3 regions of the Allobosea sp. LjRoot90 genome follow, and region 3 is predicted to be linked to each of the others. Evidence: predicted binding sites of a transcription regulator. Region 3 holds the regulator's gene; each other region holds the start of a gene.
The links. Region 3 encodes PhoB, which activates phosphate uptake and scavenging genes when phosphate is short. Its sites were predicted from a motif close to TGTCATNNANCTGTCAT; they were not measured.
Positions count from the first base shown of each region.

Region 1: a site for PhoB is predicted at 2,158-2,174, ahead of ACSQ3M_RS27625 (DUF2794 domain-containing protein). Genes of this name have one in related genera too.
Region 2: a site for PhoB is predicted at 2,122-2,138, ahead of ACSQ3M_RS15330 (alkaline phosphatase). Genes of this name have one in related genera too.

Region 1 is NZ_CAXUTF020000013.1:43,666-48,599, reverse strand. Features, by position in the region: gene ACSQ3M_RS27635 (ABC transporter permease) at 1-645, shown strand, start outside; gene ACSQ3M_RS27630 (Bax inhibitor-1/YccA family protein) at 863-1,639, shown strand; gene ACSQ3M_RS27625 (DUF2794 domain-containing protein) at 1,722-2,090, opposite strand; gene ACSQ3M_RS27620 (peroxidase-related enzyme) at 2,407-3,000, opposite strand; gene ACSQ3M_RS27615 (NAD-glutamate dehydrogenase) at 3,179-4,934, shown strand, end outside.
Region 2 is NZ_CAXUTF020000003.1:659,812-664,745, reverse strand. Features, by position in the region: gene cynS (cyanase) at 35-523, shown strand; gene ACSQ3M_RS15340 (glutathione S-transferase family protein) at 530-1,147, opposite strand; gene ACSQ3M_RS15335 (class I SAM-dependent methyltransferase) at 1,303-1,938, opposite strand; gene ACSQ3M_RS15330 (alkaline phosphatase) at 2,191-3,930, shown strand; gene ACSQ3M_RS15325 (hypothetical protein) at 4,005-4,421, shown strand; gene ACSQ3M_RS15320 (ABC transporter ATP-binding protein) at 4,399-4,934, shown strand, end outside.
Region 3 is NZ_CAXUTF020000006.1:160,530-165,463, reverse strand. Features, by position in the region: gene pstB (phosphate ABC transporter ATP-binding protein PstB) at 1-511, shown strand, start outside; gene phoU (phosphate signaling complex protein PhoU) at 553-1,275, shown strand; gene phoB (phosphate regulon transcriptional regulator PhoB) at 1,304-2,002, shown strand; gene ACSQ3M_RS21440 (YnfA family protein) at 2,011-2,331, opposite strand; gene ACSQ3M_RS21435 (NUDIX hydrolase) at 2,331-2,771, opposite strand; gene ACSQ3M_RS21430 (GcrA family cell cycle regulator) at 2,858-3,409, opposite strand; gene ACSQ3M_RS21425 (aspartate aminotransferase family protein) at 3,955-4,934, shown strand, end outside.

The DNA of each region.
Region 1 (4,934 bases), on a different contig from region 3:
GGTCGCAACCTCACCGCGCGCATCGCCAATTTCCGCGATATCGAATGGCGCTCGCTCGGCATCAACTTCGTCATGGTGTTCTCGCCGAACACTTTTGCCGGCGCCCCGCACACCAACCTCGCCACCGTGACCGACAACGGCGCGCCAGCCACGGCCAGCGATGCGGTCCTGATGCGCCAGCTCGCCATCGCCTTCCCTGCAGTGACGGCGGTCAGGGTCAAGGACGCGCTGGAGGCGGTGAACACCATCGTTGGCCAGCTCGCCGGCGCGATTCGCGGCGCTTCCAGCCTTGCCATCGCCGCAAGCCTACTGGTTCTGGCAGGGGCGCTGGCCGCCGGGCAGAGGGCGCGGCTCTATGACGCGATGATCCTGAAGACGCTCGGCGCCACTCGCCGCTTCATACTTTCGTCGTACGCCCTCGAATACGCAGGCATCGGCATTGTTTCTGCCCTGTTCGGGCTCCTGGCAGGTACCTTGGCCGGGTGGGGTGTCGTCACGCAAGTGATGAAGATAGATTTCGTCTTCGATCCAACGGGCGCGATCATCGCTGCGACTGCAGCGGTCGTGGTCACCGTCGTGTTCGGATTGGTCGGAACGCTACAAATACTGTCGAAAGCGCCGGCTTCTCATCTGAGGAATTTATGAGTTCTGACTCACCGCAGCGCGGCATAAACATGAACGGAGCGTAATGTTGCATCGACTGGCCGGCGAAATTCTATGCCGGCGGCGGCGCTAACCATGCTTGCCTCTTGTAAGGCCGCGTGATCCCCATCATATTTCCGGGTGTCGCCACGATGGTGCGCGACGGTGGGCGTCGCAATGGCGATGTCCGCCAGGCAAAGTTTCAAGGGGAATTCTCTCCATGAGCGATTTCGACCGCAACGCTCAAGTCTGGGGTGCCGGCCGCGCACAGCAGACCAGCGCTGCCGAGCTGGACCAGGGCCTGCGCTCGTTCATGCTCGGCGTCTACAACAACATGACGATTGGCCTGGCCATCACTGGCCTGATGGCGATCGGCATCTCGATGCTGGCGATCGCCGGCTACTCGCCCTCGGGCAAGGTCACCGCGCTGACGCCACTCGGCCAGGCGCTCTACCTTTCCCCGCTGAAGTGGGTGGTGATGCTGGCGCCGCTGGCCTTCATCTTCTTCTTCTCGTTCAAGGCCGAGAGCATGAGCTCGTCGACGGCCCGCGCGATGTTCTTCGTCTTCGCGGCGGTGATGGGCATTTCGCTGTCGTCGATCTTCGTCGTCTTCACCGGTGAGTCGATCGCCAAGGTGTTCTTCATCACCGCGGCGGCCTTCGGCGGCCTCAGCCTCTACGGCTACACCACGAAGAAGTCGCTGTCGGGCATGGGCTCGTTCCTGATCATGGGCCTGATCGGCCTGGTGATCGCCTCGGTCGTGAACCTGTTCCTGGCCTCGAGCGCGCTGTCCTTCGCCATCTCGGTGATCGGCGTGCTGGTCTTCGCCGGCCTGACCGCCTGGGATACGCAGCGCCTGAAGGAAATGTACCTGTACTCGGACCTCGACTCCGAGTCGGCTGCGAAGCTCTCGGTGAACGGCGCCCTGTCGCTCTACCTGAACTTCATCAACATGTTCCAGATGCTGCTCTCGCTCTTCGGTTCCAAGCAGGAGTGATCAGGGCGACAGCCTGAAAACACGAAGCCCCGGCCGCAAGGCCGGGGCTTTTTCTTTGTGGGCCAGCCTGTGCGCGGCGATCTCAGCTCACCACGCTCAGCCGCTTGTCGAGCACCTTGAGCACCCGGCTCAGCTCGGCTCCGCGCTTCAGGATCAGCCCGGTCGCTGTCACCACCGAATAGGTGCCTTGTCGCCGCGCCAGCGAAGGATCCTTGACGATCCGGTAGAGCGGCACCTCGGCTGCGCGGCGAAAGACCGAGAACTGCGCCTTGTTGCGCAGGAAATCGATGGCGTAGTCGCGCCACTCACCGGCCGCGACCATCCGGCCATAAAGGTTGAGCAACTCGTTCAGCTCGCGGCGGTCGAAGGTGACGGAAGAGGGCGCGGCGGCAGCCGGAAAGGCGACGACCGCGCCCGCTCGCTGCGCTGGTGGAGTTTCGCTTTCGCTCATCGCTCCTCCTCTTCATCACCTGACGTTACCCGGCAAGGGATGATGCGCCCGCCCCCCGGCGCTTGGCAAGACAGCTTGATGACGGCGCCGAGGCCTTCCCTCACCTTCATAGCGATTGCCATGATTTTGCCGCGCTTGCGCCAAGCGAGCGCCCCGTTGCGGCATTCAACTCCGTTCGTTGCCTAGACGGCCCGACCTGTCCGGCACCGGACACGTCAGCCCCCCAGCCCCTCCGGCGCTGCGGCGGGTCGGGCCACTGGTCCAGGCTAACTTACGGCTGGCGGTTTCCGCCGGCCGTTTTCTTTGGCTGGAAGCTTTAGCGTGACGCGACGTGATATTCGGGGTTTGGCCGCATATCGACCGCCGAGGCGATCCGATTCGACATGTTGAAGAAGGCGGCGACCGCGCCAATGTCCCAGATGTCGCGCTCACTGAAGGCGGCCTTGCGCAGGGCCTCCCGGTCCTCTTCCTCGATTCGATGCGGCGTCTCGGTCAGCTTCACCGAAAAATCGAGCATGGCGCGATGGCGCGGCGAGAGCTGCGCGGCACGGTAGTTCATCACCATCATCTCGCCGAGCACCGGATCGCCGGAGAGCTGGCGTACCGCCTGGCCATGTGCGGTGAGGCAGTAATAGCAGCGGTTCACGCTGGAGACCGCGACCGCAATCATCTCGCGCTCCAGCTTCGACAGGCCGGACGGCGCCAGCATCAGGTCGTTGTAGAAGGTGGCGAAGGCCTGGAGCTTGGCATCGTCATGCGCATAAGCCAGCAGGACATTCGGCACATAGCCGAGCTTTTCCTCGCATTTCGCGAAATAGGCCTGCATCTCCTGCGAGAGTTCGGCTCGCGGCAGCGCGAGTGCCATCACGGCAGGCGGCGCGTCCTGTTTCGCCGGCGCTTCGCCCACCATCGCTTTGTCATGCTTCTTCGTCATCTCTGCACTCCTCGCGCTGATATCTGCGCAGATCGGCTGGTACCTGCCGCTTCTGCGCCATATTGGTGCAATCTGGCTGTCGCGATACGACCAAAGTTGCAGCCGCCGGTGAGCTATGTCATCGCTGCGGCAAAATAGCAGGGGGAAGACGACGATGGCCAAGCGGGAAGCGAATGCCACGGCTGCAGCCGTGATCGCAATCGAGACCGCCGCTCGCGAGCTCGGCTCGGCGATGCCTCCAGAGTTCCCGAAGCTGCTCTATGGCCGAACCGTCGCCGAGGATCTCGTCGCGCTGCCCGCCGACCTGCTCGCCCGTGCCGCTGATGCCGCCTATGCCCACCTGACCAGTCGGCGCAAGCCCGGCCAGCCCAATCTGCGCTTCCGCGACGAGGCCATGAAGGAGGATGGGCGCGAACGCCAGATCACGATCCTGGAAGTCGTCAACGACAACAAGCCGTTCCTGCTGGATTCCACTCTCGCCGAGCTGGCCGAGCAGGGCTATGAGCCACGCCTCGTCGCACACCCCATCCTCGCCGTGGTGCGCAAGGACAACGGCACCTTCGAATCGCTCGCCGGTGAAGCCGCCGGTCGCGCCGTCGAGGGCACGCGCCGCGAGAGCCTGATCCATATCCATCTCGACCGGATCGACACCGCCGAGGCGCGTGACCGGCTCGCCGCGGGCCTCGCCCGCGTCTATGTCGATGTCGGCCTCGCCGTCGACGACTGGGCCGCAATGCGCGGCCGCATCACCGAAGTGATCCAGTCCTACCGCGCCAACCCGCCGCCGCTGCCGGAGGACGAGGTCACCGAAGCGCTGAACTTCCTGGAATGGATCGCCAGCGACAACTTCACCCTCCTCGGCGTGCGCGCTTATCGCTTCGCCGGCGGCGACACCGCCGCCGACCCCGTCGATTCCTCCGGCCTTGGCATCCTGCGTGACCCGGATGTGCGGGTGCTGCGCAAGAATCGTGAACTCGTGGTGATGACGCCTGAGATTCGCGCCTTCCTGGCCAAGCCACAGGCGCTGATCATCACCAAGGCCAACGTCAAGAGCCGCGTCCATCGCCGCGTCCATCTCGACTATGTCGGGATCAAGCTCTTCACCGCCGATGGCAGGCTCGACGGCGAGTTGCGCATCGTCGGCCTTCTGACCTCGAACGCATATACCGGCACCGCCCGCTCCATTCCCTATCTGCGCCTCAAGATCGCGCGCGTCCTCAAGAGCACCGGCTTCGATCCGTCGAGCTATTCCGGCCGCGCTCTGTACAACGTGCTGGACGCCTTCCCGCGCGACGAGCTCTTCCAGATCGACATCGAGACGCTCGAGCGTTTTGCCCTCGATATCATGCAGTTGACCGAGCGGCCGCGCATCCGCGCGCTCGCCCGCGCCGACGAGTTCGATCGTTTCGTCTCGGCGCTCGTCTTCATCCCGAAGGACCGCTACGACACCACCGTGCGCCGCCGCGTCGGCGAATTCCTCGCCCGCATCTATCAGGGCCGCGTCTCCGCCGCCTATCCGGCCTATCCGGAAGGGCCCCTCGCCCGCACGCATTATATCATCGGCCGCGACGAGGGCCGCACGCCCAAGATCGACCGCGATACGCTCGAGGCCGGCATCGCCGCAATCGTCCGCACCTGGGGCGATGGGCTGAAGGACGCGCTCGACGCGCAGAAGGCCGGCCCCGCGGCGCGTGCGCTGGCCGAGCGCTATGCCGAGGCCTTCGGCGCAGCCTATCGCGAGCGCTATTCCGCCGAGGATGCGCTGATCGATATCGACATGCTGCAGAAGCTGTCGGACGAGCGGCCGCGCGCCGTCAATCTCTACCGTCGCGAAGGCGACGGCCCGACCCGCGCCAATCTCAAGCTGTTCTCGCGCGGCGCTGCGATCTCGCTGTCGGCACGCGTGCCGA
Region 2 (4,934 bases), on a different contig from region 3:
CGCCCTCTTGGCGGTTGCGATCTGTGAGGACGAGATGAAGCGCGAAGAGCTCACCGAGAAGATTCTCGACATCAAGCGCGAGAAGGGCTGGAGCTGGAAACATATCACCGACGAGATCGGCGGCATGTCGGAGGTGCTGGTGATCGGCGCCCTGCTCGGCCAGATGAAGCTGGTGAAGCCCCTCGCCGAGAAGGCGGCAGTGCTGTTCGGCCTCTCGGAGACCGAGAAGCGCATGCTGAACGAGGTGCCCTATCGCGGCACCGGCACGCCGATGCCGCCGACCGATCCGTTGATCTACCGCTTCTACGAGATGGTGATGGTCAATGGTCCGGCCTGGAAGGCGCTGATTGAGGAGGAGTTCGGCGACGGCATCATGTCCGCGATCGACTTCAACATCGCCTTCGAGCGCGAGCCGAACCCCAAGGGCGACCGGGTCAGGATCGCCATGTCCGGCAAGTTCCTGCCGTACAAATACTATGGCAACGAACAGGGCATTCCGGATTACGGCTTCAAGGAAGACTGATCCGTCTCAGGGCACCTGGCCGGGCTCGAGCGTACCGTCCTTCTGCATGGTCCGCTGCAGCCCTGGCCGCTCGAGCATCCGGCCCATATAGGCCTCGAACACCGGCAGGCGCGGCAGCACGCCGACGATGTTCATGCCGAAATGCAGGCCGGCGCCGAGCTGGGTGTCGGCGGCGGTGAAGCGCTCGCCGGCGGCATAGGGCTGCTCGCCGAGCTTCTTTGCGAGATTGGCGATCGTGTCGGCATGCGAGCCGAAGGAGAAGCTGCGCGCCTCATACTGGTATTTGTGGACTGCGGTCGCGATGATCGGATCGAGCACGGCGTCGGTATAGACCAGCGAGGTCAGGAAAGCCGGGCGGTCGGCATCGCCGACTGCCGGCGCCAGCCCAGCGTCCGGGAACTGCTCGGTGAGATAGAGGCAGATCGCGGCGCGCTCGGTGACGGTCGTGCCGTCATGGACGATCGCCGGCACCTTCTTGTGCGGCTGGACAGCGCGATAGCTTTCCGGCGGGCCGCCTTCGGCGCGGATATCGACGAGCTTCATCTCATAGGGCTGGCCGAGCTCCTCGAGCAGCCAGAGGATCGAGAAGGAGCGCGATTGCGGCGCGTGATAGAAGGTCAGCATGGCGATGTCCCTTTTGGCGTTTCCCTGAGCGATGGGCGAGGCTGATAGGGGCTATTGATGTCAGGAGTTGTCAGGAGGACAGCGCCCCTGCCTGACCGGCTTGGATCGAAACGCGGGTCAGTGCGGATTGCTCCACGCAGCCCCGGTCGCCTGGGTCAATTCCTGCGCGCGACGATAAAGGGGCGGCTGTCCTTGCCCCGACTGGCATGGCCCTCCGTGTTGAGGATCTCGAAGCCCGCGGCGGCGATGAGCTCGCTCAGTTCCCGTGCCCGGAAGATGCTGACATAGGGCGCCTTTCCGATGGCGCGCATCACCGGCAAGGCGAGCCGGATGAACGGGTTCATGTTGCCGAGGCAGGGCGTCTTGGAGATGAACAATCCGCCGGGCGCGAGCAGGGCATGGATGCTGCGTAGCGTGCCGCCGAGGTCACGGACCAGATGGAGATAACTGAAGCCCAGGACGGCGTCGAACTTTGCTGCCTCCGAAGCGAGCGCCTCCGCCGTCTCCGCGCGGAAGGCGAGAGCGGGGACAGCGTCCGCAGCGTGCTTCTCGTTGGCGATGGCGATCATCGCGGTGGAGAGGTCCGTCGCGAGATAGCTTTCGACCTCGCTTGCGAGCCGCAGCGCCGTCGTCCCGGTTCCGCAGCCCAGTTCCAGAACCCTGTCGTCCGGCTTCAACAGGGCGCGCGTCCGCTCCAGCGTGCGCTCATATCCGGCCTGATCCGAGATCCGCGACTTCGCATAGTTTCGTGAGGATCGGTCCCAGAAGCGGGCATCGCTCGCCGTGGTCATGCTGTGTTCCCATTCTGCGCGATGGCTCGGCATTGGAGTCGGTGTGGTTCGTCGCCCTGGCTTGCAGGGCAGCCGTGAGGTCACACAGTCCTGTTGCCGAGAGATGACCTCACCGTTCAAGCAGGTTCAAGTCGAAGGCCCTTTTATTGAAGTGTTATAACGTTACAATATCTTTCGCCAAGCAGTAATCATAATGTCATCTGGCGCGCCTAACGCACCGGCGATCGGGTTTCACTGGGGCGGAGAGGTATCATGCAGAAGCGAACTTGGCTGATGGCGGCGGCAATGCTCGCCAGCGTGGCGCCGGCGACGGCGCAAACCATCTACCCGCTGAACCGGGCCGAGATTCTCGAAGGCTCGCGCTTCGATTTCAAGGTCGAGTTCCCGAACGCGCCGGTCTCGGCCGACGTTAAGGTCACGATCAACGGCAAGCCGGTGAACGAGGCCTTCGGTCGCGAGGCGCAGTTCGTCCAGAACGAGGAAGGCCAGAAGCATTCGGCGCTGTGGTTGCGCGGCGCGCAGCTGCCGGCCGGCCAGTATGTCATCGAGGCGACGCAGGGCAACGAGAAGGCGGCCGTCAACTGGACCGTCTACGCGACGCCGGAACGCCGCGCCAAGAACGTCATTCTCTTCGTCGGCGACGGCCTCTCGGTCGCGCATCGCACCGCCGCCCGCATCCTGTCGAAGGGCTGGGAGCAGGGCCTCTATGGCGGCGAGCTCGCCATCGACGACATGCCGAACATGGCGCTGATCTCGACCTCCGGCACCGACTCGATCGTGACCGACAGCGCCAATTCCGCCAGCGCCTACACCACCGGCCACAAATCCTGCGTCAACGCGCTCGGCATCTACTGCGCCAAGAACGCGTTGACCCTCGACCACCCCAAGGTCGAGACCATCTCCGAGGTGATCAAGCGCAAGCGCGCCGGCATGGCGATCGGCGTCGTCACCAATTCCGAGATCGAGGATGCGACCCCGGCCGCGATGGTCGCCCATACCCGCCGCCGCTCGGACTTCAACGACATCGTCAAGATGTTCTTCGACGTGCAGCCCGACGTGATCATGGGCGGCGGCTCGCCGAACTTCCTGCCGAAGTCGACCCCGGGCACCAAGCGCACCGACGATCTCGACTTCATCGCCAAGTTCAAGGAGGCGGGCTACTCGCTCGCCACCACCAAGACCGAGATGAACGCCGCTGTCGCCGGCGGCTCCAAGAAGCTGCTCGGCCTCTACAACACCTCCAACATCGACGGTGCCTTCGACCTGCGGCTGGCCAAGAAGGGCTCGATCTCGAAGTTCCCGGACCAGCCCGACGTGGTCGAGCAGACCAAGGCTGCGCTCGAGATGCTCAAGGGCGCGCAGGACGGCTTCTTCCTGATGGTGGAATCGGCCCGCATCGACAAGTACAGCCACTCCCTCGACTGGGAGCGTGCGGTGTTCGACACGATCATGCTCGACAACGCGGTCAAGGCGGCCAAGGAGTTCGCCGGCGATCGCAACGACACGCTGATCATCGTCGTGCCGGACCATGCCCATCCGATCTCGATCATCGGCACCTATGACGACGATCGTCCCGGCCAGCTGCTGCGCGACAAGCTCGGCACCTACCACGAGTCGCTGCCGCCGAATTACGGCCCGCGCGATGCCGACGGCTACCCGACCAAGGTCGATACCTCGCGCCGCCTCGCCGTCGCCTTCGGCAGCTATCCCGACACCTGCGACACCGGCCGGCCCTATCTCGATGGCGAACGCGTCCCGGCCGTGAAGGGCCCGGATGGCAAGACCAACATCGCCAATGAGAAGGACTGCACCGGGCCGCTCGCGACCCGCAAGCAGGGCAACCTGCCCTTCGAGGCCAACTCCGGCGTCCACGCGGCCGACGACGTGCTGCTGACCGCGATGGGCCCGGGCGCCGAGCGCTTCCGTGGCCACAAGCCGAACACCTTCGTCTTCCGGGTGATGGCGGAAGCGCTGGCCCTCGGCGGCAAGTGACCTATGATTGAGCAGGACGCATGATCTCGCATCGGGCGCACCTGCTCCCTACAATCTCCCGCCGCGGGCTCCTCATGGGACTCGCGGCGTTGCCCGTTTCGCTGCACGCGCTCGCAGCGGAGGCTGAAACCCTGACCTTCGACGGGCTCTACAAATCCTTCGGCGTGCTCGGTTTCCAGTTCTCCGACCGGGCGACCTTTCTGCGCGGCAAGCCGGTCAGGATGCTCGGCTACATGGCGCCGCCGCTGAAGCCGGAGAGCCATTTCTTCGTGTTGACCCGCGAGCCCTTGGCGATCTGCCCGTTCTGCCAGTCGGACGCCGACTGGCCGGTCGACATCGTCGTGGTGTTCATGCGCGCGGCAACGCCGATGGTCAGCGCCGGCCAGAAGGTCGCGGTCAGCGGCCGGCTCGAGATCGGCTCTTCGACCGATGCCGAGACCGGCTTCGTCAGCCAGATCAGGCTCGTCGATGCCGCTTTCCACAGCGTCTGAGCAGCCGGCCGGCGCGGCCCGGCCCTTGCGTTTCTCCGGTGTCCAGGTCGACCATCGCGATGGCGACGGGCGGCCTTTTCGCGTGCTCGACGTTCCCGAGTTCGTCGTGCCTCCCGGCGCGCTGATCGGCCTGCGCGGCCCATCCGGCTCGGGCAAGACCTCGCTGCTGCATCTCGCCGCCGGGCTGTTCTCGCCGGATGCCGGCAGTGTCGGCTGGGGCGATGTTGCGATTTCCTCGCTGCCCGGCGCGGCACGCGACCGCTGGCGGCGCGAGACGGTCGGCTTCGTCTTCCAAGACTTCCATCTCGTGCCCGAGCTCGACGTGCTCGCTAACATCACCCTGCCGGCGAGTTTTTCGCGCTGGCGGCGGACGGAAAGCCAGGTCGCGCGTGCTACCGCGCTTGCCAGACGCATGGGCCTCACGGACCTGCGCCGCCGCGCTGCGGTGCTCTCGCGCGGCGAGCAGCAGCGCGTCGCGATCGCGCGGGCTTTGTTCAACGCGCCGGCGCTGAT
Region 3 (4,934 bases):
GCTGCGCTCGCGCATCGGCATGGTCTTCCAGAAGCCGACGCCGTTCCCGATGTCGATCTACGACAATGTCGCCTTCGGTATCCGCCTCTACGAGAAGCCGCCGAAGTCGGAGCTCGACGACCGCGTCGAGGGCGCGCTGCGCCGCGCCGCCCTCTGGGACGAGGTCAAGGACAAGCTGAAGAGCTCCGGCATGGGCCTCTCGGGCGGCCAGCAGCAGCGCCTCTGCATCGCGCGCACTATCGCGCAGAAGCCCGAGGTGATCCTGTTCGACGAGCCGACCTCGGCGCTCGACCCGATCTCGACCGGCAAGATCGAGGACCTGCTCGAGCAGCTCAAGGCCGACTTCACCATCGTCATCGTCACCCACAACATGCAGCAGGCGGCCCGCATCTCGCAGTACACCGCCTTCATGTATCTCGGTGAGGTGATCGAGTTCGACGCCACCAACAACATCTTCATGAACCCGCATAAGAAGCAGACGCAGGACTACGTCACCGGCCGTTTCGGCTGACGTCCGCAAGTCCGCTCGCCTCCGTCACAGGATACGCCCCGATGTCCGACCATATCGTCCGCTCCTACGACGCCGATCTCGAAGGGCTGCGCCGCAGCCTCGCCGAGATGGGCGGCATGTCCGAGCGCATGCTCGGCGACTCGACCGTGGCGCTGGTGCGCCGCGACACCGCGCTCGCCCAGAAGATCATCAGCGCCGACCAGCGCCTCGACAATCTCCAGCGCGATGTCGAGGAGAAGGCGGTGCTGACCATCGCCCGGCGCCAGCCGCTCGCCAACGACCTGCGCGAGCTGATCTCGGCGATCCGCATCGCCGCCGATATCGAGCGCGTCGGCGACCTCGCCAAGAACATCGCCAAGCGCGCCGTCGCCATCTCCGGCCAGTTCTCGCCGCCGCATCGGGCCGTCGTCGGTCTCGAGCATATGAGCCGCCTGGTCCAGGCCCAGCTCAAGGACGTGCTCGACGCCTATGCCGCCAGCAACGAGCAGAAGGCGATGGAGGTCTGGCGCCGCGACGACGAGATCGACGCGCTCTACACCTCGCTGTTCCGCGAACTCCTGACCTACATGATGGAGGACCCGCGCAACATCACCTTCTGCACGCACCTTCTGTTCTGTGCCAAGAATGTCGAGCGCATCGGCGACCACACCACCAACATCGCCGAGACCATCCATTATCTCGTCACCGGCCAGTCCATAGACGAGACCCGGCCGAAGCTCGACACCACCAACATCCTCGTCGACTTGCCAACGGCCAATGGCTGAACCGGCCCAGGATTGAACGGACGCTGACATGCCCGCACGCATCCTGATCGTCGAGGACGAGGAGCCGCTGACCCTGCTCCTGCGCTATAATCTCGAGGCCGAAGGCTTCGAGGTCGACAGCGTGGCGCGCGGCGACGATGCCGAGCTCCATCTGCGCGATCACACGCCGGACCTCGTCCTGCTCGACTGGATGCTGCCCGGCCTCTCCGGCATCGAGCTCTGCCGGCGCCTGCGCACGCGGCGCGATACCGAGCGCGTGCCGATCATCATGCTGACGGCGCGCGGCGAGGAGACTGAGCGCGTGCGCGGCCTCGCCACCGGCGCCGACGATTATGTCGTCAAGCCGTTCTCGTTGCCCGAGCTGATCGCCCGCATCCAGGCGCTGCTGCGCCGGGCCAAGCCCGGCCATGTCGCCGGCCTGCTCGCGGCCGGTGATCTCGAGCTCGACCGCACGACGCGGCGCGTCCGCAGGGCCGGCGCCGAGCTGCATCTCGGGCCGACCGAATTCCGCCTGCTCGAATTCCTGATGCAGGCGCCCGGCCGCGTCTATTCGCGCGCGCAACTGCTCGACGCGGTCTGGGGCCGCGACGTCTATATCGACGAGCGCACCGTCGACGTCCATGTCGGGCGCCTGCGCAAGGCGATCACCCCGGCCAATGCCAAGGATCCGCTGCGTACCGTGCGCGGCGCCGGCTACGCCTTCGACGAGACCTTTGCGCGCGCCTGACGCTTCCGTCAGCGCGGCGCTGCGACGATGACCGCTGCACCGGCGAGGCAGAGCGCCGCGCCGGCTAGATCGTAGCGATCCGGTGCGACCTTCTCGATGAGCGCCATCCAGGCCAGCGACGCGACGATATAAACACCGCCATAAGCGGCGAAGGCGCGCCCGGCCGCAGGGCTGTCGACCAGCGTCAGCAGCCAGGCGAAGGTTGCGAGCGCGACCAGACCCGGCAGCAGCCACCAAACTGGCTTGTCCAGTTTCAGCCAGGCCCAGAAGGCGAAGCAGCCGGCGATCTCGGCCAGCGCCGCTCCCGCATAGATCGCGAGCGTAGCCATTACGTGCCCGGCCCGAAGGCTGCGGCCAGCCGAGCGAAGGCTGGGCGATAGGCCTCAGACGCCAGCGGCGTCAGCAATTGGGCCTCGCCGAAAGTGAACCAGCCGATCTCGCTATGTTCGTCATTGCTGATCGCGGGTTCGCCGCCGGTCCATTCGGTCACAGTGAACAGATGCCACAGCGCGGGGGTGACGCCGTCCGTCTCCGTCGTCTCGATGGTCTCGAAATGGCGAAAGCTTGTCGGCGTGATGTCGATCTCCTCCTGAAGCTCGCGGACAAGCGCCGTCTCCGCCGCCTCGCCGGGCTCGAGGTGACCACCAATCGTATCCCAGCAGGATGGGCGGTTCCGGCGATGCGGCGACCTCAGCCCCAGCAGGAGCCGCCCCTCCCTGATCGGCAGGGCGCAGGCGTATTCGATCGGGCTAGGTCCGGGGATGTTCATGGATGCCTCGTGCATCGAACCTGGCCGTCGACGAAAAAAGCCGGCCCAGGGGCCGGCTTCTGTAACCGTTTAATCGGCGGCGGTCGTCAGGCGCGGATCACCTTGCGATCGCGGCGCCGATCGCCAGCCGGCTGGTAGGCGATGCGGGCGTGATAGGCGCAATAGGGCATTCCGGTCGTGCTGCGGCCGCCGCAGAAGCGGAATTCCGGGGTGGTCGGGTCGCCCATCGGCCAGCGGCACATATATTCGCGCAGTTCCATGATGGTGACCCGCTCGGAGAACGGCACGACCACGTCCTCGGACGGAGCCGGCTCGCGCGCGACCTGCGCTTCGGCTTCGATCTCCGGCGCGAACTGCGGGGCGAGCGCGGTATTGCCGCGGGTCAAGCCGGCGCCGCCAGCACTGTGATGGCCGGCCGGGTGGCTCGGCGGGCGGGCCACCGGCTTGCGCGGGCGCGGTGTCGCCGAGCCCGGGCTCTTGGCGCGGCCCGACAGGCCGAGGCGATGCACCTTGCCGATGACGGCATTGCGCGTGACGCTGCCGAGCTCCGCTGCGATCTGGCTCGCGCTCAGGCCGTCGTTCCAGAGCTTCTTCAGCAGTTCGACGCGTTCCTCGGTCCAGGCTCCGGCTTCGGTCATGGAGTTGCACCTGTCTTCGTCATGCCCCGCCGGCGCGCCGGCGAGGCATAGGGAAAGATCATGGCGGAATCCGATACCGGCAGCCTCCGTTGCTGAACGGAAGCCGTTACGCCCGGGACTGACGATACTGGAGACGCCGCACGAGATGTCGTATCTGACGAGAGGGACCATACAATATGGCCTGACTCGGCCACAAGAGTCGCCGAATCGTAATCCGGCTTTTCCCCAGCCAATCACCGCAGACGGCGAAACGGTGAGTCTATTCGGCAACGCTGCCGAGAGGTCAGCTGCGATTGACAGGGCAGGGACGGTTTTGCATAGTCGCTTCACGCAGCCGCCCCTATCGGGCGGCGCTTATGTTTTTGAGCGATCGGGACTTTCCATCGATGCGGCTTGACGCGCGACGAGACGGCGGGAACGGCCAGCGACGATAATGTCGCCGGCGGGTCGCATCATGCCGGCATCATGCCGAGAGCGCTCCGCATCTCCGTTCCCGACTTGAGGTTCCGCGTTTCCTCCCTGTTTCGCCGCAAGGATTTCGCTCCATGAGCACCGCTCCCGTTTCTGCCGCTTCCTCCGTTCTCCTGCCGACCTATGCCCGCGCCCCGATCGCTCTCGAGCGTGGCGAAGGCGCCTGGGCGATTGCCACCGACGGCCAGCGCTATCTCGATTTCGGCGCCGGCATCGCCGTCAACTCGCTCGGCCATGCCCATCCGCATCTGGTCGAGGCGCTGACCAGCCAGGCGCAGCGCATCTGGCACACCTCGAACCTCTACACGATGCCGGACGGCGAGAAGCTGGCGCGCCGGCTCTGCGAGGCGACCTTCGCCGAGCGCGTCTTCTTCACCAATTCGGGCGCCGAGGCGAACGAGTGCGCGATCAAGATGGCGCGCAAGTACCATGCTGCGAAGGGCAACCCCGAGCGCTACCGGATCGTCACCTTCGAGGGCGCCTTCCATGGCCGCACGCTCGCGACCATCGCCGCCGGCGGCCAGCAGAAATACATCGACGGTTTCGGCCCCAAGGTCGACGGCTTCGACCAGGTGCCCTTCGACGACGAGAAGGCGCTGAAGGCGGCGATTACGCTGGAGACGGCAGCCTTGATGATCGAGCCGATCCAGGGCGAGGGTGGCCTGCGCTCGGTGCCGATGCGTGTCCTCAAGCAGCTGCGCGAGCTTTGCGACGAGCACGGCCTGATGCTGATCTTCGACGAGATCCAGACAGGTGTCGGCCGCACCGGCAAGTTCTTCGCTTATGAGCATTACGGTGTCGCCCCTGACATCATGTCGATCGCCAAGGGCATCGGCGGCGGCTTCCCGATGGGCGCCTGCCTCGCGACTGAAGAGGCGGCTTCCGGCATGACGCTCGGCACGCACGGCACCACCTTCGGCGGCAACCCGCTCGCCATGGCGGTCGGCAATGCCGTGCTCGACGTCATCCTGGCGCCGGGCTTCCTCGATCAGGTCCAGAAGACGGCGCTGCGCCTGCGCCAGTCGCTGGCCCAGCTCAAGGATCACCACCCGGA